DNA from 3 places in the Saccharopolyspora sp. CA-218241 genome. Region 3 is predicted to be linked to each of the others. Evidence: riboswitches for the same ligand, from Rfam matches in the RefSeq annotation. Region 3 holds a riboswitch; each other region holds the start of a gene.
What was found. A riboswitch is a leader RNA that binds a small molecule or an ion and turns the genes downstream of it on or off. The one in region 3 is predicted to bind thiamine pyrophosphate.
Positions count from the first base shown of each region.

Region 1 (7,348 bases), 770 kb from region 3:
CCTGGAGCCAGAACGACGCCCCGGGCACCGCGGTGATCATCGCGACCGCGCCCAGCCCGGCGCCCCCGGAGACGCCCAGGATGGCGGGCTCGGCCAGCGGGTTGCGCGCCACCGCCTGCACGACCGCACCGGCCAGCGCCAGGGCGGCGCCCGCGAGCAGCGCGGCGAGCACCCGCGGCACCCGGTTCTCCAGCACGCTGCTGACGATCGGACCGGCTCGGCCGGACGCCCAGTTCGCCAGGTCGCCCAGCAGGAGCTTCGCGTCGCCGAGCAGCAGCGCGCCCACCACCACCGCGCCCGCCGCCGCGATGAGCACCACCAGCACCGCGCGGTGGCGTGCCGGGGTGATCCCGCTGCGCACCCCGGCAGCGGGCGGTCCCGGGGCGGCGGCCGCGACCCGGACGCCCCGCGCCAGCACCACCAGGAACGCGGCGCCGAGCACCGTGGTCAGCACCCCCGTCGGCACCTCCAGCGCGGCCCGCGCCCCGAGCACCGCGCGCAGCAGCACGTCGGCGCCCAGCACCAGCACCGCGCCGGTCGCGGCGGAGACGAGGATCAGCGCGGCGTGCCGGTGCAGTCCCGGCACCGCGCCGGACAGCAGCCGCACCAGCGCGGGCGCGGCGAGCCCGACGAAGCCGATCGGACCGGCCAGCGTCACCGCCGCGGCCGCCGCCAGCACCGCGAGCACCACGGCGGCCGACCGGACCAGGCCCACCGGCACGCCCAGCGTGCGCGCGTGGTCCTCGCCGAGGTGCAGCACGTCCAGCCGCCGGGCCAGCAGCATCAGCAGCACCACCACGACGCCGAGCACCGGACCGAGCGCGCGCACCCCGTCGAGCCCGTTCTGGCCCAGCGAGCCGGCGCCCCACTCGTAGAGCCCCTGGGTCTCCTGCGGGAACAGCAGCAGGAGCATCTGGGTGACCGAGGTCATGGCGAGCGCGATCGCGGTGCCCGCGAGCACCAGCCGGACCACGCCGGTGCCGCCACTGCCCGCCAGGGCCAGCACCAGGGCGGCGGCCGCCAGCCCACCGGCGAACGCGATCCCGGCCGCGCCCAGCAGCGGGATCTGGAAGCCGAAGGCGGTGACCGCGACGACCGCCAGGTGCGCACCCGCGTTCACCGCCAGCGTGTCCGGGGAGGCCATGACGTTGCGCGCCACCGACTGCAGCACGGCGCCCGCGACGCCGAGCGCCGCGCCGACCAGCAGCGCGGCCAGCAACCGGGGCAACCGGGACTCCACGACCACCGCCGCGGTGTCCTCTGCCCCGGCGCCGAGGGCCAGCCGGACGAGCGCGGCGAAGTCCACGCCCGAGGTCCCCTGCGCCAGGTGCGCCGCGGCCAGCGCGACCAGGAGCGCGGCGAGCCCGACCGCCACCAGCAGCAGCCGGCCGCGGCGGCGCCGGACCCGACCGGGAACCGGCGGCGCGGGGCTATCCGCGGAGCGCGTCGACGGCGGCATCGGCGTACTGCACCATGGACTTCGGCCCGCCGAACATCCACAGGCCGTCCGGGAACCGGTGGACCGCACCGCGCTGCACGAACGGCAGTCCGCGCCAGATCGCGTTGTCCGCGAGCACCTCGGCGTAGGGGTCCCCGAGCGAGCCGTTGGCGAGGTACCAGAACCGCACGTCGGGCAACCGGGTGAGCCCCTCGACGTCGGTCTGCGCCAAGCCGTACCGGGGGTCGCCCCGCATCGGCCACGGGTTGCGCAGACCGATGCGCTCGAACACCGCGGAGACCAGCGATCCCCCGGTGAAGGGGCGGATGGTGACCGAGCCGGAGTTCACGTAGGCGTCGGAGAACGCGACCTGGTCACCGGCCGCGCCGAGCCGCTCGACCTCCGCCTTCGCCGCGGCGAGCCCGTCGTCGAACTCGGCCCGCAGCGCGGCGGCGGCCGGTTCGGTCCCGGTCGCCTTCGCGATCATGCCCACGTCGGAGAACAGCGAGCCGATGGGGTCCGCGGCGTTGCCGCCCTCGATGACCAGCACGGGAACCCGGGACTCGATCTGGCGCAGCGCCCCCTCGGGCAGCCCGGCGGTGACCACCACCAGGTCCAGGCCCAACGAGCTGATCGCGTCGATGCTCGGCTCGCCCCGGGTGCCGATGTCGCGCACGGAATCGTCCAGCGGCGCGGCGCTCACCCACTGCTCGTAGCCCTCCGGGTCTGCGACTCCCACCGGCATGACGCCGAGCGAGACCAGCTCCTCCACGCCGTTCCACTCGGTGGCGGCGACCCGCTTCGCGGGACCGTCGAGCTCGACGGCCTTCCCGCGCGAGTCGACGACCGTGATGGGCTGCCCGCCGTCGGCGACGGCATCGCCGCCGACGGGGTCCTCCGTGGTGCCGCAACCGGCCACGAGCAGCACGGCCGCGGCGATACCGGTGATCACGCGGGGAAATCGCATTTCTCTCCTGTTCACTGGCGCGACCGGTCCCCGGCCGACGCGGAGCGCCGTCCGCCGCCGTTGAAGCGGCCGAGGGCGCGGGTCCGGATGCTCCCGTCACCGGGGTCGATCCCGACCTCGATCCGGGTGCCGTAGGCGCGGGTGAGGTTCGCGGTGGTCAGCACCTCGGCCGGAGCGCCCTCCGCGGTGACCCGGCCGCCCTCCAGCAGCAGCATCCGGTCGGCGACGGCGGCGGCCTGGTCGAGGTCGTGCAGCACCACGCCGACGCCGACATCGTGCTGGTCGACGAGGTCGCGGACCACGTCGAGGATCTCGACCTGGTAGCGCAGGTCGAGGAAGGTCGTCGGCTCGTCGAGCAGCAGCAGCGCGGTGTCCTGGGCCAAGCAGCTCGCCAGCCACACCCGCTGCGCCTGGCCGCCGGAAAGCGCCTGCACCGGGCGGTCCGCGAGCGCGGTGAGCCCGGTCAGCTCCATCGCGCGGGCCACGGCGGCGGGCCCCTCCGGGTCGCGTCCGCCCCAGCGGGAGCGGTGCGGGTGGCGGCCGAACTCGACCAGCTCGCGCACCGAGAGCCCGCCGGGGACCGCGCGCTGCTGGGACAGCAGCGTGATCCGGCGCGCGAGTTCCCGGCTGGACAGGGCGCGCAGCTCGGTGCCGTCGGCGAAGGCGACCTCCCCCGCGGCGGGCGGGTGCAGCCGGGCGAGCGCGCGCAGCAGCGTGGACTTGCCGCTGCCGTTCGGCCCGATCAGGGCGGTGACCGATCCGGGGGCGAGCGCGAGCGAGGCGGCATGCACCACGACGTCGCGGCCGTAGGCGACGTCGATCTCGCGGGCGGTGACCCCGACCGGGTGAGGCGCGAACACCCGATCACAATAAGGCGAGCCTAGCCTAATTCCTAACGCCGGTGGTACACCGCACACCGCACCACCGGCACGCGCCCCTCTCACCCGTTCGTGAGCTGAGTGAGGGGCCGCCCGCCCCTTCCCCGAGTAAGGGGTCATTTCAGGATGCGGCGGAGCCGCATGCGGTGAGGCACGCAACCGGCACCGCGGCGGGTTCTCAGCGGTCTTCTCGCGAGGACAGCGCCTACGCCGTGTACGAAGTGGGTACATCAGGAGGCGATCGGCGCAGCGAGAAGACCGCTGAGGTTCCGCCACCCGCACCGCCACGCAAGCCATTGGCGAAAGCGGTCCTCACTTGGACAAGGGTGCCCCTCACCTCACGCCACGATCACTTGGCGAAAGCGGTCCTCAGGCCCGCCAGCGGGCGGTGGGCCACTCCTCCTTCTCCCAGGCGCTGTTCCAGAACAGCCACTCGTACTCGGTGGCCCGCTGGAACGCCGCGAACATCGCGTCCCGGGTCTCCCCGGTCGCCCCGGCGGCGAGCCGGTCGGTGAGGTCGCGGGCGGCGAGCACCGCCTCGGCGAACTCGTCGTCGGCGTAGGTCTCGATCCAGGCCCGGTACGGGTGGCCGGTGAGGTCGCCGGTGGCCTCCAGGATGGTGCTGCCGACGTGCTGGTAGACCCAGAAGCACGGCAGCAGCGCGGCCACCAGCACCGGGTAGGGCTCGGTCAGCGCGCACGCGCGCAGGTAGGAGATGTAGGCCAGCGCCGACGGCGGGGTCTCCACGCCCTCCACCTCGGCGGCGGTGAGGCCGAACTCCTCGACGTACCCGGCGTGCAACCGGCGCTCCTCGACCAGCGCGCCCTGGGCGGCCCCGGACAGGAACGCGGCGTCGGCGGGATCACCGGCGCGGCTGGCCGCCGCGGCCAGCGCCTGCGCGAAACCGACGAGGTAGCGCGCGTCCTGCACGACGTACTGGGCGAACCGGTCGCGGTCCAGCGTGGCGTCGGCCAGCGCGGCGTTGAAGGGGTGCTCGACGATCGCCTGCTGGAGCGCCGCGGTGCGGGACCAGGCGCGGGCGCAGAAGCCGTCGGCGGGCGGGGGCGGCAGGGTGCTCATGGTGGTCCTCTCGGTCGGGGCGGATCGGGGGGGCGGCCGGTCACCACCAGCGGTGGAAGTGGTGCACCGGACCGTGGCCGCGGCCCACGTCGAGCCGATCGGCGGCGCGCAGCGCCGAGGTCAGGTACTCCTTGGCCTCCCGCACCGCGGTGAACCAGTCCGCGCGCTGCGGGCGCAGCGCCGCGATGGCCGCCGACAGCGTGCAGCCGGTGCCGTGGTCGTTGCGGGTGCGCACCCGGTCCCCGCTGAGCTCGCGGGTCCCGCCGTCCCCCAGGAACAGGTCCACACTGGACTCGTCGGCGAGGTGACCGCCCTTGAGCAGCACCTGCTTGGCGCCCAGCCCGGCCAGCCGCGCCGCCTGGTCGGCCATGCCCGCCACCGCGCCGAGCTCGGGCTCGCCGAGCAGGTCGGCGGCCTCCGGCAGGTTCGGGGTGATCAGGTCGACGCGGGGCAGCAGTTCCTCGCGCAGCACCCCCACCGCGTCCGGCGCCAGCAGCCGGTCACCGCTCTTGGCGACCATGACCGGGTCCAGCACCACCACCGGCGGCGCGTACCGGTCCAGCACCTCGACGACCGCGCGGATCACCCCCGCGCCGCCGAGCATCCCGATCTTGACCGCGTCCACCCGCACGTCGTCGAGCAGCGTGTCGAGCTGGGTCCGGACGAACTCCGGCGGCACCTCGTGGACCTCGGCGACACCGGTGGTGGTCTGGGCGACCAGCGCGGTGATCACGGACATGCCGTAGGCGCCGTGCGCGGAGAAGGCCTTGAGGTCGGCCTGGACACCGGCACCGCCGCTGGGGTCGGTGCCTGCGATGGTCAGCACGTTGGGAATCACGACGTCCCTCCGCTAGTGCTAGCTAGGTCAGGTTCAACGGGTGTGTTCTCAGCCCTGCCGGGCACCCCGCGTCACGGATCACACTAACCACCCGGGAGCGCCGTGACCACACCCGCAGGTCGGCGGGGCCGATGGGGCGGGTGAGGCCGGAGGCGACGGATTTCACAGCCCGCTTCGACCACCGCCCGCCGAAGCGCCCCTGGGCACCGGACTAAAATGGGTGACGATGGAGACCACGACCGACGCCCCGAGCTTTGCCCGTTCCCGGCGCCCGCAACGCCAGGCCGACCCCGCGGAGATCTGGGGTCCGCTGCCGAGCCTGACCGACGCCGCGGTGGCCGCGGCCGGTTCCGGGACCGTGGCCATCAACCGCGCGTTCGACCGCAACAGCCGCCAGCGCGGCAAGGCGCTGCGCGACCTGCTGGACGAGCGGGGCGTCACCGCCGTGGAGGTGACCGCGGCATCCGGTGCGGAGCTGCCCGCCACCGAGTCCCCGATCACCGCCGTGGTGAACCTGACCGGTGCCGGGTCCTGGCAGCCCTACCGGTTGGCGGCCAAGGCGCAGGCCCCGGTGCTCACCCCCAAGCCGGTCGACGGTCCGGCCGACGAGGTCTCCCGCAACGTGATCGCGATGGCGGCCGAGGACGGGCGCCGCGACGTCGCGCTGTCCCACGTCGCGCTGCGGTCGGAGTGCCCGGCCGAGAGCACGCTGACCGTGGAGCACGACGGCGAGGCGCTGTCGGTGCCCGGCGGCTGGGTCAGCCTCACCGTGACCGACGAGGGCCTGCGCATCGAGGTCGGCGGCACCGGGGAGGAGCCCCGGACCCTGACCACCCGGCAGGCCCGCGTGGAGGCGTTCGGGGCCCGGCACCTGCTGGTGCGCGACGAGCTCCCGATCGCCGACTTCGAGGACCGCTCGCTGACCCTGACCGCCGAGGCGGGCGGCCTGGTCGTCCGCCCGGTCTGAGCGGGGTCGTCCATCCCCCGGACGGTCGATCCGCGCGCCCGGGAGCCTTCGGCGTCATGTGCCCGCACCCGCCGCGTCCCATGATGGGACGACGTTCGACGGATGCGGGGGATGCTGGTGAAGACCGCGAAGAAGTGGCACGTGACCTGTCGCGACGTGGCCGGCCGCAGGCGGGACATGTCCGTGTTCGTCGAGCGGGGCGAGGTGGTGGTGGTCTCCCCGCCGGGAGATGCCGCGGTGCTCTCCCCGCTGGAGGTCGGCCGGTTGCGGGCCGCGCTGCGGGACGCCGTCGTGCTCGCCGCGGACGAGGACGGCTGAGCGCTCGGGCCTTCCCGCCCGGAACGCGAACGGGCATCATCTACTCCCGGGTAACTCGTACCGAGAGGGTGGATGCGTGAACGTGGTGCTGCGCCGGTCCGCCGGCCTCCTGGAACGGCTGCTCGCCCCGCTGAACACGATCGGCGTGCTGGTCCGGCAGGGCGTCGTGCGCCCCATGCGGCCGGACAAGCTGCTGCGCATCGCGCTGGCCTGGCGGCGCTGGGGCATCACCCCGCCACTGGGCTTCGCGGTCGGCGCCATCCGGCACCCGGACCGCCCGGCGATCATCGACGAGCGCGGGGCGCTCAGCTACGCCGAGGTCTCCCAGCGCACCACCAGGCTGGCCCACTCGCTGCGCGCCCGGCTCGCGCCCGGCACCCGCCTCGGGGTGCTCTGCCGCAACCACCACGGGCCGATCGAGGCGATGGTCGCGGCCGGCAAGCTCGGCGTCGACGTGGTGCTGCTCAACACCGGGCTGCCCACCGAGCAGGTCGCCGAGGTGGTGCGCGCCCAGCAGGTCGGCGTGCTGCTGGTGGACGGCGAGTTCACCCACCACCTCGACGCGCTGCCCGAGGACCTCGACGTGGTGCTGGCCTGGACCGACGGCACCACCCGCCACTCCACGGTCGAGCACCTGGTGGCCACCGGCTCGACCCGGGTGCTGCCCCGGCCCGGCAGGCGCTCCCGGCTGGTCGTGCTCACCTCCGGCACCACCGGCACCCCGAAGGGCGCGCGGCGGCCCGAACCGCCGGGCCTGGCCCCCGTCGCGACGATCCTGTCCCGGGTCCCGCTGCGCGCGGGCGAGCGGATGCTGGTCGGCGCACCGCTGTTCCACACCTGGGGCCTCGCCGCCTTCCAGCTC
Region 1 is NZ_CP191860.1:1,242,516-1,249,863, reverse strand. It holds gene ACQP0T_RS06215 (iron ABC transporter permease) at 1-1,459, opposite strand, end outside; gene ACQP0T_RS06210 (ABC transporter substrate-binding protein) at 1,431-2,405, opposite strand; gene ACQP0T_RS06205 (ABC transporter ATP-binding protein) at 2,417-3,265, opposite strand; gene tenA (thiaminase II) at 3,653-4,363, opposite strand; gene thiD (bifunctional hydroxymethylpyrimidine kinase/phosphomethylpyrimidine kinase) at 4,404-5,201, opposite strand; TPP riboswitch at 5,189-5,280, opposite strand; gene ACQP0T_RS06190 (hypothetical protein) at 5,428-6,168, shown strand; gene ACQP0T_RS06185 (hypothetical protein) at 6,280-6,486, shown strand; gene ACQP0T_RS06180 (AMP-binding protein) at 6,563-7,348, shown strand, end outside.
Region 1: another riboswitch for thiamine pyrophosphate. It lies ahead of thiD (bifunctional hydroxymethylpyrimidine kinase/phosphomethylpyrimidine kinase); the one in region 3 lies ahead of thiO (glycine oxidase ThiO).

Region 2 (7,348 bases), 430 kb from region 3:
CACATCAGTTGTTCGCGTGACACGCAGGGGAGTGATGCGGCTCAGGGGAGGAGTGCGTCCAGGTCCAGGTCGATCGGGAACGGTCGCCGCAGCCGCGTCGCTCCCCGCAGGATTCCCGCGGGGGCGTAGGCGGCCGTCGGCCCGTCCAGCTCGTACGCGTGGAGGGCGGGCGACGTTCCCTCGGCTTCGATCCGCCAGCAGTGCCGGACCCCGGCTTCTGCGTACTTGCGCAGCTTGACCGTGCGGTCCCGGTGCGCGGATTCCGGCGACACGACCTCGACCACCAGCACCACGTCCTGCGGTGCGTACCAGGTGCGGTCGGGATCGTACGGCGCGGTGGTGGCCAGCAGGTCGGGCTCGGGCCGGTTGCGCGCGTCGAGGCGGACGGTCATCTCGCGCTCGACTTCGATGCCCCGGGGAGCCTGCTCGATGAGGGCGGACGTCAGCGACGTGACGAGGCGACCGTGCCACGACCGCTGCGGGGACGTCATGAAGACGAGCGCTCCGTCGATCAGCTCCGTGTGGCGCGGCGCCTCGGGAAGGTGGTCGAGGTCTTCCGCGAACCAGCCTTCCGCGCGCGGTGGGCGCATCCAGTCGGGCAGCGCGGTCATGCCACAACGGTAGCGACTCGGGGGCGCGGCGCCTACGTCGCACCGCTCAGCAGCCGGTGAGGGAGGTGGGGCGGATGGTGACCGGGCGGCGCAGGTCCATCGGGACGTGGCAGCCCGGTTCGGGGCGCAGCACCGCCAGCGGGGCGTCCGGTTCACCCGGGGGAGCGAGGGTGAGCACGGCGCGCAGGGTCCAGGCGGCCGGGGCGCGGTACTGCCAGCTCACGAGGTCGGGGGCGAACACGTCGGTGCTGGGCGTGATCGGGGCGCGGTAGGCGCTGGCGTCGTCCTCGGCGCGCAGCAGCACCACGTCGGCGCAGGTCGTCCAGTGGAAGGTGGCGGCGACGACCTCGGGCGCGCGCCTCGGTCCGAAGACGTAGAGCACCCACCGGCGGCGGCGCAGTTCGGTCAGCAGCTCGTCGACGTGCCCGGCGCGCGGATGGTCGGCCATCGCCGCCCCCTTCGACTCCGCACAGTGATTCACCGATCACGAAAGCGTGTGGAGGCGAGGTGGGTAAGGGTGTGGGAGGAAGTCCCACACGGCGGACCGTTCACCTGTTGAGCGCTCGTGGTTACTCTTGATGACCGAGCGGATACGTCTGCTGACACGATGGGGACCTTCATGGGGCGCAGGTCGGTGGCTGAAGTGGAGCTCCGCCGCGCCCTCGGGGCCTCCCTGGCCGCCTACCGCGAGGGCGTCCCGCTCAAGCAGGGCGACCTCGGCCGCCTGACCCACTACTCCCGGACCTCCATCGCGCACATCGAGGCGGGTCGGCAGTTCCCCGGCCGCGAGTTCTGGTCCACCGCCGACCGCCGGCTCGACGCGCGCGGTGCGCTGCTGGCCCACTACGACCGCGTCTGCCGGCAGGAGAAGCAGTGGAAGATCGCTGAGCTGCGGGGCGCGTCGCGGGACGGCGGGGAGCCGCCGGGGACCCCACCGCGCGACGACGATTGGCGACGTGACGACGTGAACCGCCGTGAACTGATCCGCTTGATGACGCTGACCGGCACCCTGCTCGCGATCCCGGCGTCGGCGCTGGACGCCGAGCGCGTCGCCCACGCCGCCGCCCACCCCCGGCGCCTCGACCCGGTGGTGCTCACCGAGTACGAGCGGCTCAACGCGGCGCTGTGGCGGACCTACTCCGGCACCCGGACCAAGCGCGACGTGCTGCCGCTGGCCCGCCGCCAGGTGGCGCTGCTCAAGAAGTGCCTCGACGAGCCGCAGCGCGCCGAGGACCGCCGCCGCCTGTGCCGGCTCGCCGGCGACGTGTTCCAGCTCTGCGGCGAGATCTTCTTCGACGGCGGCGGGTACGCCGACGCGGCGCACTGCTACTCCATCGCCGCGCACGCCAGCAAGGAGGCCCGGGAGTACGACCTGTGGGCCTGCGCGATGACCCGGCACGCCTTCATCAGCATCTACGAGCGGGAGCACCGCAGCGCCGTGCCGCTGCTCGACGGCGCGGCCCGGCTGGCCGAGCGCGGGGATCCGGGGCGCGCCACCCGGTACTGGGTGGCCGCGGTGCGGGCCCAGGCCAGCGCCGGGCTGGGCGAGCTCGCGGCGTGCCGCCGCGCCCTGGACGAGGCCGAGGAGGTGGTGCACCTGCCCGCGCCCGAGCACACCGGCTGGTTGCGGTTCGAGAGCTCCCGGCTCGACGGCGAGCGCGCCTCCTGCTTCGTCGCGCTGGGGCGGCCGGACCTGGCGGAGGGGCCGCTCCACGCGCTGCTGCGGGCCGACATCTCGACCCGGCGCCGCGGCGGCGTGCTCACCGACCTGGCGGTGGTCGGGGCGCAGCGCCGCGACGTCGACCAGCTGCTGCTGCACGGCGCCGCCGCGCTCGACACCGTCCGCCAGACCGCCTCGGCCGGCTACGTCGGCCGCAAGCTCGACGACCTGCGCGGTCGGCTGGTGCCGTTCCTGGGCAACCGGCACGTGCGCTTCCTCGACGAGCAGATCCGGGCGGTCACGGCAGCCGCGCCCGAGCAGTGACACCGAGAGGAGCAGTCGTGGACGGAGGGAAGGTCTTCCGGGAGGCCTGGATCGCCGGGGTGCGCGCGCACTACCCGGGCGAGCCGAAACCGGGCTACGTCGTGCCGTGGGAGGACACGCCGACGTGGGAGCGGGAGAGCGCCGCGGCAGTGTTCGGCCAGGTGCGCGACTTCCTGCGCGCCACCGGTGGTGCGGCATCCCGGCTCACCCGGGAGCAGAAGGGGCGGTTCGTCGCGCTGTGCTGGACCGGCCAGATCTACCGGCACGTCCCCGATCCCAAGCCGTCCTACGTGGCCGACTGGGCGGATCTGCCGGAGTGGCAGCGGGAAACCGACTCCGACATCTTCGAGCGCATCGAGCGCGAGGTCAGCTCGCCGGGTTCGTGAGCAGGTAGCGCAGCAGCAGCGTGTCGTCCTCGGCCAGCACCGAGGCCAGGTGCAGGCGCTCGGGTTCCAGGTGCATCCCGCTGGCGATGCGGCCCGCCGTGCCCGACACCAGCAGCGGGGACAGCGTGAGCCGCAGCTCGTCGACCACCCCGGCCCGCAGCATCGCGCCGAACAGCTCCGGCCCGCCGTCGCAGTGGATCCGGCCCAGCCCGCGCGCGGCCAGCGCGTCGACCGCGCCCACCAGGTCCACTTCGCCGTCGCCGAGGAGCTCGACCTCGGCGCCCGCCTCGGCCCAGGCCCGCCGCCGCTCGGCGGGGGCGGCCGAGCAGGTCAGCACGATGGTCGGGGTCAGCACGTCGGTGAGCACCGGCGGCGCGGGCGGCAGCGACTGGCCGGAGGTGACGATGGCGATCGGCGGCACCGGCGCCAGCCCGTGCCGGGCGCGCAGCTCGGCGACCTCGGCGCTGGGCTTGACCCCGGTGAACTCCTCGGTGATGGCCGTGCTGGACCCCACCAGCACCACGTCGGCCAGGTTGCTGCCCAGCGGGTAGACCTCGCGGTCCACCGGGTTGGACAGGCCCCGGGAACGCCCGGAGATGTGCACCGCGCCGTCCGCGCTGGACACGAAGTTCACCGCGACCCACTTCTCGCGGTCCGGGTAGCCGTAGAGGCGTTCGAGCTCGTGCTGGTCCACTTCGCCCGCCGCTTCCGGCGGCCAGATCCGGTGCATCGCGCAATCCCCTGGGTCGGTGTCGCATTCCCCCGCGCCGGCGGGCGACGGGGCGAGCCTACCCGCGCGCGGCCCGCGGACCACCGGCCCGCGCGGACGTGTCCGCCGTCACGTCCGGCTGCTACCGTCGGTGGGGTGACCGCGTCCGCGAAACCGGTGCTGGTGATCGGCGCCGGGGTGCAGGGATTGACCTCGGCGGTGGTGCTCGCCGAGCAGGGCCGGGCCGTGCGGATCCGGACCGCCGAACGGCCGGGGGAGACCACCTCGGCGGCGGCCGGGGCGCTGTGGGGACCGGCGCTGCTGCGCCCCGCCGACAAGGTGCTGCACTGGGTCACCCGCTCGCACGCCGAGTTCACCGCGCTGGCCCGCGACGAGCGCACCGGGGTCCGGCTGGTGCCCGGCCGGATGGCCGCCCGCCACCCGCTCGGCGAGGCGCTGCCGCCGGAGGTGCACCTGATCCCGGACCTGCGCCGCTGCGACCGGGAGGAACTGCCCGCCGGGTTCGTCGACGGCTACGCGGGCACCCTGCCGCTGATCGACATGCCCGGCTACCTCGCCTACCTCGTCGAACGGTTCCGCGCGGCGGGCGGTGAGATCGTCCTCAGCGGCGTGCCGTCGCTGGCCGACGCGACGGCCGAGGCCGACGTCGTGGTCAACTGCACCGGCGTCGGCGCCCGCGAGCTGGTCGGCGACCCCGGCGTCCAGCCGGTGTGGGGCCAGCAGGTCGTGGTCCGCAACCCCGGCGTGCAGGACTACTTCATCGAGCTCTCCCGCGGCGGCGAGTTCGTCTCCTGGATGCCGCACGCCGACCGCCTGGTCCTCGGCGGGATCGCCGTCGACGGCGAGTGGAGCAGGGCCCCGCGCCCCGACGTCGGCGCCGCGATCCTGCACCGCTGCGCCGAGGTCGAACCCCGCCTGGCCGACGTCGAGGTCTCCGGTGACGTCGTCGGTCTCCGGCCCGGTCGCGAGCGGGTGCGGGTCGAGGCCGAGGAGTTCAACGGCGCCAGGGTGGTGCACGACTACGGGCACGGCGGCAGCGGGGTCGCCCTCTCCTGGGGCTGCGCCTTCGAGGTCGCCGAGCTCATCGGCTGACCCCAGGCCGCCCACGCAAGCGCCGAACCCGCCAGCCTCACCCGGCCACCGTCAGGCAAGCGGCGAAGCCGCTTCCGCTCTGCCCCACCCTCGCCACCGGCACCGCCGCGGGTTCTCAGCGGTCTTCTCGCGAGGACGCCCTGACGCTGTGTACGTGGTTGTACATGAGGAAGGGCGCCCGGAGCGAGAAGGCCGCTGAGGTTCCGCCACCGGCACCGCTACGCAAGCCAAAAAACTAACCAAGCTCATCCGCAACCGCGTCGATCTCTTGGGCTAGCGAGGTGTCCTTCGCGGTCAGCCCACCCGCGGAGTGGGTGGTGCAGGAGAAGGTGACCGTGCGGTAGCGGATGTCGATGTCCGGGTGGTGGTTCTCCGTCTCGGCGATCTCGGCGACCCGGGTGACCGCCTGGATGGCCACCGGGAAGCTCGGGAACCGGATCTCGCGGACGAGCGCCTGGTCGGCCTGGCGCCACTCCGGCAGGTGCTGCAGCGCCTCGGCGACCTGGGCGTCGGTGAGCAGTTCCGTCATGGCCCCATGGTGGCGCGTGCCGCCGCCGATCGCGAGGTCCCGCGCCGTGCGGGTTGATCGCCGGATGCGGGCACGTAGACTCCGGGGTGCCACGGGAGTCCAGCGCGCTGGGCTGAGAGGAGGGGCGAGCCCCTCGACCGTCCGCACCTGAACCGGATCATGCCGGCGCAGGGAGGCGAGCGATCAGCCTGCTGCCGCGCGTGCGCATCGGGAGGATCGTTGAAACGTTCACGGCTGCTGGCCGGTGCGACCGCGCTGGTCGCGCTCACCACGGGGTGCTCGCTGATCGGGGGCGAGGAGTCCGCGGGGCGCTCGGTCACGCTGGTCACCCACGACTCCTTCGCCGTCGACGAGGCGCTGCTGGCGCGGTTCGAACGCGAGTCCGGCATCGACGTGCGGGTGGTGCCCAGCGGTGACGCCGGGGAGCTCACCAACGAGCTGGTGCTGACCAAGGACGCGCCGATCGGCGACGTGGCCTACGGCGTCGATTCCACCTTCGCCTCCCGCGCGCTGCGCGCGGACGTGTTCGCGCCACACCCCACCACCGCCACCGGCCCGGAGCGCTACGCGCTGGGCGACGGGCAGCGGCTCACCGCCGTGGACGTGGCCGACGTGTGCGTCAACGTCGACACCGGGTGGTTCGCCGAGCGCGGCATCCCGGCGCCCGCGACGCTGCGCGACCTCACCGACCCGCGCTACCGCGACCTGTTCGCGGTGCCCGACCCGTCCACGTCCTCGCCCGGGCTGGCGTTCCTGCTGGCCACCGTCGCCGAGTTCGGCGAGGACGGGTGGGCCGACTACTGGCGCGCGCTGATGGCCAACGGCGCGAAGCTCTCCTCCGGCTGGGAGGAGGCCTACGGGCAGGACTTCTCCGGGTCGACCGGGCAGGGACCGCGCCCGATCGTGCTGTCCTACGCCTCCTCCCCGGCCGCCGAGGTCCGCCCGGACGGGACGCCGCGCACGAAGGCGCTGCTGGACACCTGCTACCGGCAGGTCGAGTACGCCGGGGTGCTGCGCGGCACCGACGATCCCGACGCCGCCGGTCAGGTGGTGGACTTCCTGCTCTCGCCGGAGTTCCAGGCCCAGGTCGCCGAGCGGATGTACGTCTACCCGGCGGTGACCGGCGTGCCGCTGCCGGACGGCTGGCAGCGCACCGCCCCGCTGCCGGAGCGCTCCGCCGAGCTGCCGCCCGAGCAGGTCGAGCGCAACCGGGACCGCTGGGTGCGGGAGTGGCGGGAGGTCGTGCGCGGGTGATGCGGCGCGTCGCCCTCGGGGTCGTCGGTGCGGGCGTGCTCGGCTTCCTCGGGGTGTTCTTCCTGTGGCCGGTGGTGGCCATCGTCGGCCGCGGCCTGGGCGCGGGCGGCTTCGCCGACGTGCTGGTCGAGCCGGGGACGTGGCGGCTGGTCGCGTTCACCTTCGGCCAGGCCGCCGCGGCCACCGCGGTCGCGCTGCTCGCCGGGCTCCCGGTCGCCTACCTGCTGGCCCGCTTGGCGGTGCCGGGCAAACCGGTGCTGCGGGCGCTGATCGCGGTGCCGTTCGTGCTGCCGACGATCGTGGTCGGGATGGCGTTCCGCGCGGTGCTGGGCGCCGACGCCGGGGTGTGGGCGATCGTGCTGGCCAACGCGTTCTTCAACGTCGCCGTGGTGGCCCGCACCGTCGGCGGGCTCTGGGCGCACCTGGACCGCCGCGCCGAGGACGCCGCCCGAAGCCTGGGCGCCTCCCGGTTGCGGGCCTTCGGCTCGGTGACGCTGCCCGCGCTGATGCCCGCGCTCGGGTCCGCGGCGGCGGTGGTGTTCCTGTTCTGCGCCACCAGCTTCGGCGTGGTGCTGGTGCTGGGCGGTGGCCGGTACCGAACCCTGGAGACCGAGATCTACCTGCGCACCGTGCAGCTGCTCGACCTGTCCGGGGCCGCCGCGCTGTCGCTGCTCCAGGTCGCCGCGGTGCTGGCCGCGCTGCTGCTGGCGGCGGTGGCCCGGCGCAGGCGGGAGGCGGCGCTGCGGCTGCGCGCCGCCGAGG
Region 2 is NZ_CP191860.1:899,313-906,660, forward strand. It holds gene ACQP0T_RS04500 (Uma2 family endonuclease) at 42-611, opposite strand; gene ACQP0T_RS04505 (hypothetical protein) at 658-1,059, opposite strand; gene ACQP0T_RS04510 (helix-turn-helix domain-containing protein) at 1,219-2,595, shown strand; gene ACQP0T_RS04515 (hypothetical protein) at 2,613-2,981, shown strand; gene ACQP0T_RS04520 (pyrimidine reductase family protein) at 2,962-3,711, opposite strand; gene ACQP0T_RS04525 (FAD-dependent oxidoreductase) at 3,847-4,803, shown strand; gene ACQP0T_RS04530 (4a-hydroxytetrahydrobiopterin dehydratase) at 5,039-5,332, opposite strand; TPP riboswitch at 5,414-5,523, shown strand; gene ACQP0T_RS04535 (thiamine ABC transporter substrate-binding protein) at 5,552-6,586, shown strand; partial or broken gene ACQP0T_RS04540 (ABC transporter permease) at 6,586-7,348, shown strand, end outside.
Region 2: another riboswitch for thiamine pyrophosphate. It lies ahead of ACQP0T_RS04535 (thiamine ABC transporter substrate-binding protein); the one in region 3 lies ahead of thiO (glycine oxidase ThiO).

Region 3 (7,348 bases):
ACCGCCCGCCTCGAATCCGGCGGCTCGCTGTACCAGGTGCTCCGCGACCACTACGGGCTCGAACTCGGGCACGCCGAGGAGACCATCGAAACCGCGCTCGCCAGCCCCGAGGAGGCCGAACTGCTCGGCTCCGAGGTCGGGCTGCCGATGCTGCTGCTGTCCCGGCACTCCTTCGACACCGAGGCGAATCCGGTGGAGTGGGTGCGGTCGATCTACCGAGGGGACAGGTACAAATTCGTAGCCACGCTGAATCCGCCTGCGTAGCTGGTGTTGTGGAGCGGTGCAGGTGGCGGAACCTCAGCGGGCTTCTCGTCGGGAAGAGGTGTGGTGGTCGCGTTGGTGCGGTGCGGGTGGCGGAACCTCAGCGGCCTTCTCGCTCCGGGCGCCCTTCCTCATGTACCAAACGCGTACACAGCGTCAGGGCGTCCTCGCGAGAAGGCCGCTGGGAACCCGCGGCGGTGCGAGTTGCTCAGGTGGGGTAGTGCGGAAGCGGCTGACGCCGCTTGTCTGACGGTGGTGCCGATCGGCGCGTGCGTGGCCTGACGGGGGTCGGGGTTGGCGCGGGTGTTGCTTCGCCGCTGGCTGATCGTGGGTGGTGGAAATCGGGTGGTGGGGTGGCGGGGCCGGTTGACAGGGTGGGTGGTGTGAACGACTCCTGGACCACCACGCCCGTCACCGCCGACCTGCTGCGCGGTGCGCTCGAACTCGAACGGACCGAGCACGGGGTGCTGCCGCACCGGCTGCCCGCCTGGGCCCGCGCGCAGTGCCCCGGCGGGCAGCTCGACCTCCCGGAGGCCCAGCCCTCCGGGGTGCGGCTGGCGCTGCGCACCCGGGCCACGGCCATCGAGCTGGACACCCTGCGCACCGTGGTCGTCTACGAGGGCGCCCCGCGCCGTCCGGAGGGCGTGTACGACCTGCTCGTGGACGGCGAACTCGCCGACCAGGCCCACGTGACCGGCGGCAACGAGCTGGTCCTGGACATGGCCAGCGGTACCGCCGCCGAGACCCGGCCCGGCCCGGTCGGCACCGTCCGGTTCACCGGCCTGCCGGACCGCGTCAAGGACGTGGAGATCTGGTTGCCGCAGCACGAGATCACCGAGGTGGTCGGCCTGCGCACCGACGCCCCGGTGGAGCCCGCGCGCGCGGACCGCCGGGTGTGGCTGCACCACGGCAGCTCGATCAGCCACGGCTCCAACGCGGCCAGCCCCAGCACGACCTGGCCCGGCCGGGCCGCCACCCTCGGCGGTGTCGACCTGATCAACCTGGGGTTCGGCGGGAACGCGTTGCTCGACCCGTTCACCGCCCGCGCGATGCGGGACACCCCCGCCGACCTGATCAGCGTCAAGATCGGGATCAACCTGGTCGGCGGCGACCTGATGCGGCTGCGCGCCTTCACCCCGGCGGTGCACGGCTTCCTGGACACGATCCGCGAGGGGCATCCCACCGCGCCGCTGCTGGTCGTCTCGCCGACCCTGTGCCCGATCCACGAGGACACCCCCGGGCCCGGCGCCTTCGACCTCGACGCCCTGAGCGCCGGCGAGCTGCGGTTCCGGGCCACCGGGGATCCCGCGGAGGTCGCCGCCGGGAAGCTCACCCTGAACGTGATCCGGGACGAGCTCGCCCGGATCGTCCGGCAGCGGGCGGCCGACGACCCGAACCTGCACCACCTCGACGGCCGGGAGCTCTACGGCGAGGCCGACCACGCCGAGCTGCCGCTGCCCGACGCGCTCCACCCGGACGCCGCCGCGCACCGACGCATCGGGGAGCGCTTCGCCGAGCTCGCCTTCGCCGGACCGTTCGCCGGCTGAGCGGTCGCCGCTTGAGGCGCCGTTGATCGACGAGGGCGCGGCGCGTCGCTCTCCGGGGTGCCTCGCCGGGCTGGTCACGCCCGGCGAGGCGGCTCGCGGCGGGCGCCCGCGCGCCGCCGCACCGGTGCCCGCCGAAAGCTGGCTTTAAGCCTCTCACCAGGCGTTACAGGTCGTGGGGATGCTCACGATGGCCCCGTTCCGGGGAGAAATCGCGCCTTCCGGCCCGTTGGTACGGGTGGGAGAGAGGGGCGAGATGCGTGGGAGCCAGCGCGAACATGCCTGAGGACAACAGCGGTCGGCCGTCGGGTGATCGACGGCGCGCGGACGCGGTGCGGACCCGGATGCAACCCGTGGTGCCGCGGGTCGACCACGGCCACGACGAGCGGACCCGGGCCGATCGCGACCGGGACGCCCCCGGCGACCTGCGCGACCGGGACCTGCGCGACCGGGACGAGGACGGCGGCAAGGACGAGAAGGACGACAAGAAGTCCGCGATCAACACCGCCCAGGTCGCGGGTGGTGCGCTGGCCTCGGTCACCGCCGCCTTCCTCGGCTCGCAGCTCGGGGTCGCGGGCACCGTCGTCGGCGCCGCCCTGACCAGCGTGGTGATCACCGTCGGCGGCACGCTCTACCAGCGGTCGCTGGAGAACGCCAGGGACAAGGCCAAGACGGCGGCGGCCAAGGCCGCGGTGGCGCGCGGCAAGCGCGGGACCGCGCTGCACCACGCGAAGGTCAAGGGCCAGGCGGCGGCGATCGAGCAGGCGCGCGAGGACCGGCCGGAGCCGCCCGCCGCCGCGCCGCAGTCACCGCCGGACCCCGACCGGACCAAGCGCATCGCGCTCACCCCGGGGCTCCAGTGGCCCGGCGGCGAGCGGGTCGTCGACGACGGCACCGAGCGCATCGCGGAACCGACCCGGGTGGTCGCCCCGGTCGGCGGCGAGCAGGCCACCGAGGTCGTCGCGCCGCCGAAGCGGCGCACCAAGCAGCGCTGGACGATGGTGGCCGCCACGTCGGCGCTGGTGTTCGCGATCGGGATGATCGTGGTGACCGGGTTCGAGGGGGTGACCGGCCGCACGCTCTCCGGCGGCACCGGCACCACGATCGGCCAGGTCGTCCGGCCCGGACCGCCGCCACCACCGGAACCCGTCGAGCCGGTGGTGCCCGAGACCACCACCGAGGAGACCGGGACCGACGAGCCGGAACCGAGCGGCGAGACCAGCACCCAGGAGCCCACCCGCACCGGGGAGCCGTCCGCGCCCTCGGAGACCCCGCAGGAGCCGACCCCCACCCAGCAGCCGAGCTCGACGCCGACGCAGGAGCAGACCCCGACCCAGCCGCAGGACGAGCCGTCGGCCGGTCTCGACGGGCAGGGCGAGCTGATCCCCCGCACCGGCGAGTGACCTCCGGCCACCCCGCTGCGCCATCCGGGTGGTGTTGATCCAGGTGAGGGGCACCCTTGCCCAAGTTACTCGGGCAAGGGTGCCCCTCACGCAGCTCTCGAACGGGTGGATGGCGCGGGACCTCGGGCGTGCGTGGTCGCGGCTCCCCGTGGTGGGCGCGGGGTGGATCGAGGGCTCGTGCGTCCGGCTGGAGCAGTGCGTTCCTGCGGAAGGTGCCGTCCGCTGCGGTGAAAACCACTGCAGCGGGCGGCATTTCGCGTGGTCTGCGGCAAAAGACGGATGTGTGCGGGCTGTCCCGTCCGAATACTGGTTCGCCGACGGGGGATGAGATCCATCTCACAAAGAGGGAGCAGCAGATGAGACGCACGCTCGCGGCCCGGATCGCCGGGTCCGTGGTGCTGGCAGCGGGGACGGTCATCGCCACCACGATGCCCGCCACCGCCACCACGACTGACGCGCCGACGCCCACCACGGCCGACGCGCCCGCGGTCACCATGCTCGACGCCATGCAGCGGGACCTCGGTCTCGACCGGCAGCAGGCGCAGACCCGGATCGACCAGGAGGCCGTCGCCAACCGCGCCAACGAGGTGTTGCGCGAGGCGCTCGGCGCGGACTTCGGCGGATCGCACTTCGACGCCCAGCGGGGCAAGCTCGTCGTCGGCGTCACCGACGCCGCCCAGTTCGACGTGGTCCGCGACGCGGGCGCCGCGGCACGCCTGGTCGACCACACCGTCGCCGACCTCGGTGCCGTCGTCGACGGGCTCAACGCCGACAGCGGTCAGGCTCCCGCCTCCGTCACCGGCTGGTACGCCGACACCACGGCGAACACCGTGGTGCTGACCACCAAGCCGGGCACCGCGGCCGAGGCCGAGCGGTTCGTCGAGGCGGCCGAGGTCGACGGCACCGCGGTCGACGTCGTCGAATCCGAGGAGGCGCCCCGGGCGCTGGCCGACGTGATCGGCGGCAACGCCTACTACATCGGCGGTGGCGGCCGGTGCTCGATCGGCTTCTCGGTGCAGGGCGGCTTCGTCACCGCCGGGCACTGCGGTTCGGTCGGCTCCTCCACCTCCCAGCCGAGCGGCACCTTCGCCGGGTCCTCTTTCCCCGGCAACGACTACGCCTTCGTCCGCACCAGCGCCGGGGAGACCCCGCGTCCGCTGGTGAACAACTACCGCGGTGGCACCGTCGGCGTCTCCGGTTCCACCGAGTCGGCCGTGGGCTCGTCGATCTGCCGCTCCGGTTCCACCACCGGCTGGCACTGCGGCACGGTCGAGGCCAAGAACCAGACCGTGCGCTACCCGCAGGGCACCGTCTACGGCCTGACCCGCACCAACGTCTGCGCCGAGCCGGGCGACTCCGGCGGCTCCTGGCTGACCGGCAGCCAGGCCCAGGGCGTCACCTCCGGTGGCTCCGGCAACTGCACCTGGGGCGGCACCACCTACTTCCAGCCCGTCAACGAGATCCTCAACGCCTACGGCCTGCGACTGCTCACCCAGTGATCGCACCGGGCGGGCCCGGTATCCGTCCGGGCCCGCCACCCGGGTGATCTCCTCCGAGTGAGGGGCACCCTGTACCACGTCACCGGGTACAGGGTGCCCCTCACTCATCTCCCGAACAGGTGACACCCGCGGCGTTGGGCCGGGCGAGTCGTGCGCTCAGGGCAGGCGGGAGCGGAGGTGCTGGGCCGCCGCGCGGGGGTCCTCGGCCTCGGTGATCGCGCGCACCACCACGACCCGCTTCGCCCCGGCGATCACCACGTCGTCGACGGTGGACGCGTCGATGCCGCCGATGGCGAACCAGGGGCGGCCGTGACCGCGGTGCCCCGCGGTGTGGCGGACCAGGTCGAGGCCCGCGGCGGGGCGCCCGGGCTTGGTCGGCGTGGTCCACACCGGCCCGGTGCAGAAGTAGTCCACGCCCGGCTCGGTGGCGGCGGAATCGGCCTGCACCACGTCGTGCGTGGACCGGCCGATCGCCACGTGCTCGCCGAGCACCCGGCGGGCCAGCTCCACCGGGATGTCGTCCTGCCCGAGGTGCAGCACGTCGGCGTCGGCGGCGAGCGCCACGTCGGCCCGGTCGTTGACCGCCAGCAGCGCGCCGTGCCTGCGGCAGGCGTCGGCCAGCACCTCCAGCGCGGCGAGCTCCTGCCGGGCCTCCAGCGGCGCGCCGTCGGTCTTGTCGCGGAGCTGGATGATGTCGACTCCGCCGTCCAGCGCGGCGTCGGCGAACTCGGCGAGATCACCGCGTTCGGTGCGGGCATCGGTGCACAGGTACAACGCGGCTTCGTCGAGGCGGGCGCGAATGCCGTGGCCGTCCAATCCGGGCATGCGCCCGAGGGTAGCTCCTGGCGGTCCCGGTCCGGACCGCCTCGACCGCCGCGGCTCACACCATCCGGTGAACCCGGTACGGTGGTGGGTGGTGAGCACGGGAGCCCGACCGGGCTGAGAGGGGGCAGCGCCCCGACCGTCGAACCTGATCCGGGTCATGCCGGCGCAGGGAGCGTGGAGTGGCTGAGCAGCGCAGCGAGCGGATCGCCGTCGTGGGCGGCGGCGTCATCGGGCTGTCCGTCGCGTGGCGGCTGGCCGCCGACGGCCACCGCATCCGGTTGATCGATCCCGCACCGGCCTCGGGCGCGTCGCACGTGGCGGGCGGGATGCTCGCCCCGCTGGCCGAGGCGTGGCCCGGCGAGGAAGGCCTGCTCGACCTCGGTTCGGCCTCGCTGGCCCGCTGGCCCGACTTCGCCGACGACCTCGCCGCCGCCGCCCGGCTGCCCTCCGGGCTCCGCCGCGAAGGCACCCTGGTGGTGGGCGTGGACAGCGCCGACCGCGCCGAGCTCGGCGCCCTCGCCGACTACCTCGCGGGCCTCGGCCGGGGCGTGACCGCGCTGACCGGTCGCGAGGCCCGGCGCCTGGAACCCGCCCTCGGACCCTCGGTGCGCGCCGCGCTGGAGGTGCCCGGCGACCTCGCCGTGGACAACCGCGCGACGCTGCGCGCGCTGCACGCCGCCGCCTCCGCCGCCGGGGTCGAGTTCCTCGCCGCGCGGGCCGAGGAGGTGCGCGCCGGTCAGGTGGTGCTCGCCGGGTCCACCGTGGACTGCGACGCGGTGGTGCTGGCCGCGGGCGCGCACTCCGCCGAGCTGCACCCGCTGCTGCGCGGTCGGCTCCGCCCCGTGAAGGGCGAGATCCTGCGGCTGCGGGCCCGGCCCGGTGCACTGCCGCCGCCGCGCCGCACCGTGCGCGGACCGGTCCGGGGCAGGCAGACCTACCTGGTGCCGCGCGACGACGGACTGGTGCTCGGCGCCACCCAGCAGGAGGTCGGCTTCGACACCCGGGTCACCGTCGGCGGCGTCCGCGATCTCATCGCCGACGCCGAACGCCTGGTCCCGGCGCTGGCCGAGTACGAGCTCGCCGAGGCCGTCGCCGGACTGCGCCCCGGCACCGAGGACAACCTGCCGATGATCGGCGAGCTCGAACCGGGGCTGGTCGTGGCCACCGGGCACCACCGGGGCGGCTTCCTGCTGGCCCCGATCACCGCCGACGCGGTGGTCGCGCTGCTGCGCGGCGCGGACCCACCGCCGCAGGCACGAGCCGCCGACCTGCGTCGACCGGGAGGTATCCCATGCACGTCGTGATCAACGGGCAGCAGCGCGCGATCGCCGAGGGCGGCACCCTCGCCGACGCGCTGGCGGACTACGGGGTGGCCGACAAGGGCGTCGCCGTCGCCCTCGACGGGGCGGTGGTGCCGCGCGCCACCTGGCCGGCGACCGAGCTGCGCCCCGGCGCCGTGATCGAAGTCCTCACCGCTGTGCAAGGAGGCTGACATGGACGATCCGCTGGTGATCGCCGGGCGCGAGTTCGGCTCGCGGCTGATCACGGGGACCGGAGGGGCGACCAACCTGTCGGTGCTGGAGCGCGCGCTGATCGCCTCCGGCACCGAGCTGACCACCGTCGCGATGCGCCGCGCCGACGCCGCGGGCGGCCCCGGGGTGCTGGACCTGCTCGGCAGGCTCGGCATCGAACCGCTGCCGAACACGGCGGGCTGCCGCACCGCGGCCGAGGCGGTGCTCACCGCCCGGCTCGCCCGCGAAGCCCTCGGCACGAGCTGGGTCAAGCTGGAGGTCGTCGCCGACGAGGACACCTTGCT
Region 3 is NZ_CP191860.1:473,516-480,863, forward strand. It holds gene ACQP0T_RS02475 (GntR family transcriptional regulator) at 1-264, shown strand, start outside; gene ACQP0T_RS02480 (GDSL-type esterase/lipase family protein) at 645-1,808, shown strand; gene ACQP0T_RS02485 (hypothetical protein) at 2,084-3,208, shown strand; gene ACQP0T_RS02490 (S1 family peptidase) at 3,565-4,707, shown strand; gene thiE (thiamine phosphate synthase) at 4,864-5,532, opposite strand; TPP riboswitch at 5,620-5,721, shown strand; gene thiO (glycine oxidase ThiO) at 5,712-6,836, shown strand; gene thiS (sulfur carrier protein ThiS) at 6,824-7,024, shown strand; gene ACQP0T_RS02510 (thiazole synthase) at 7,026-7,348, shown strand, end outside.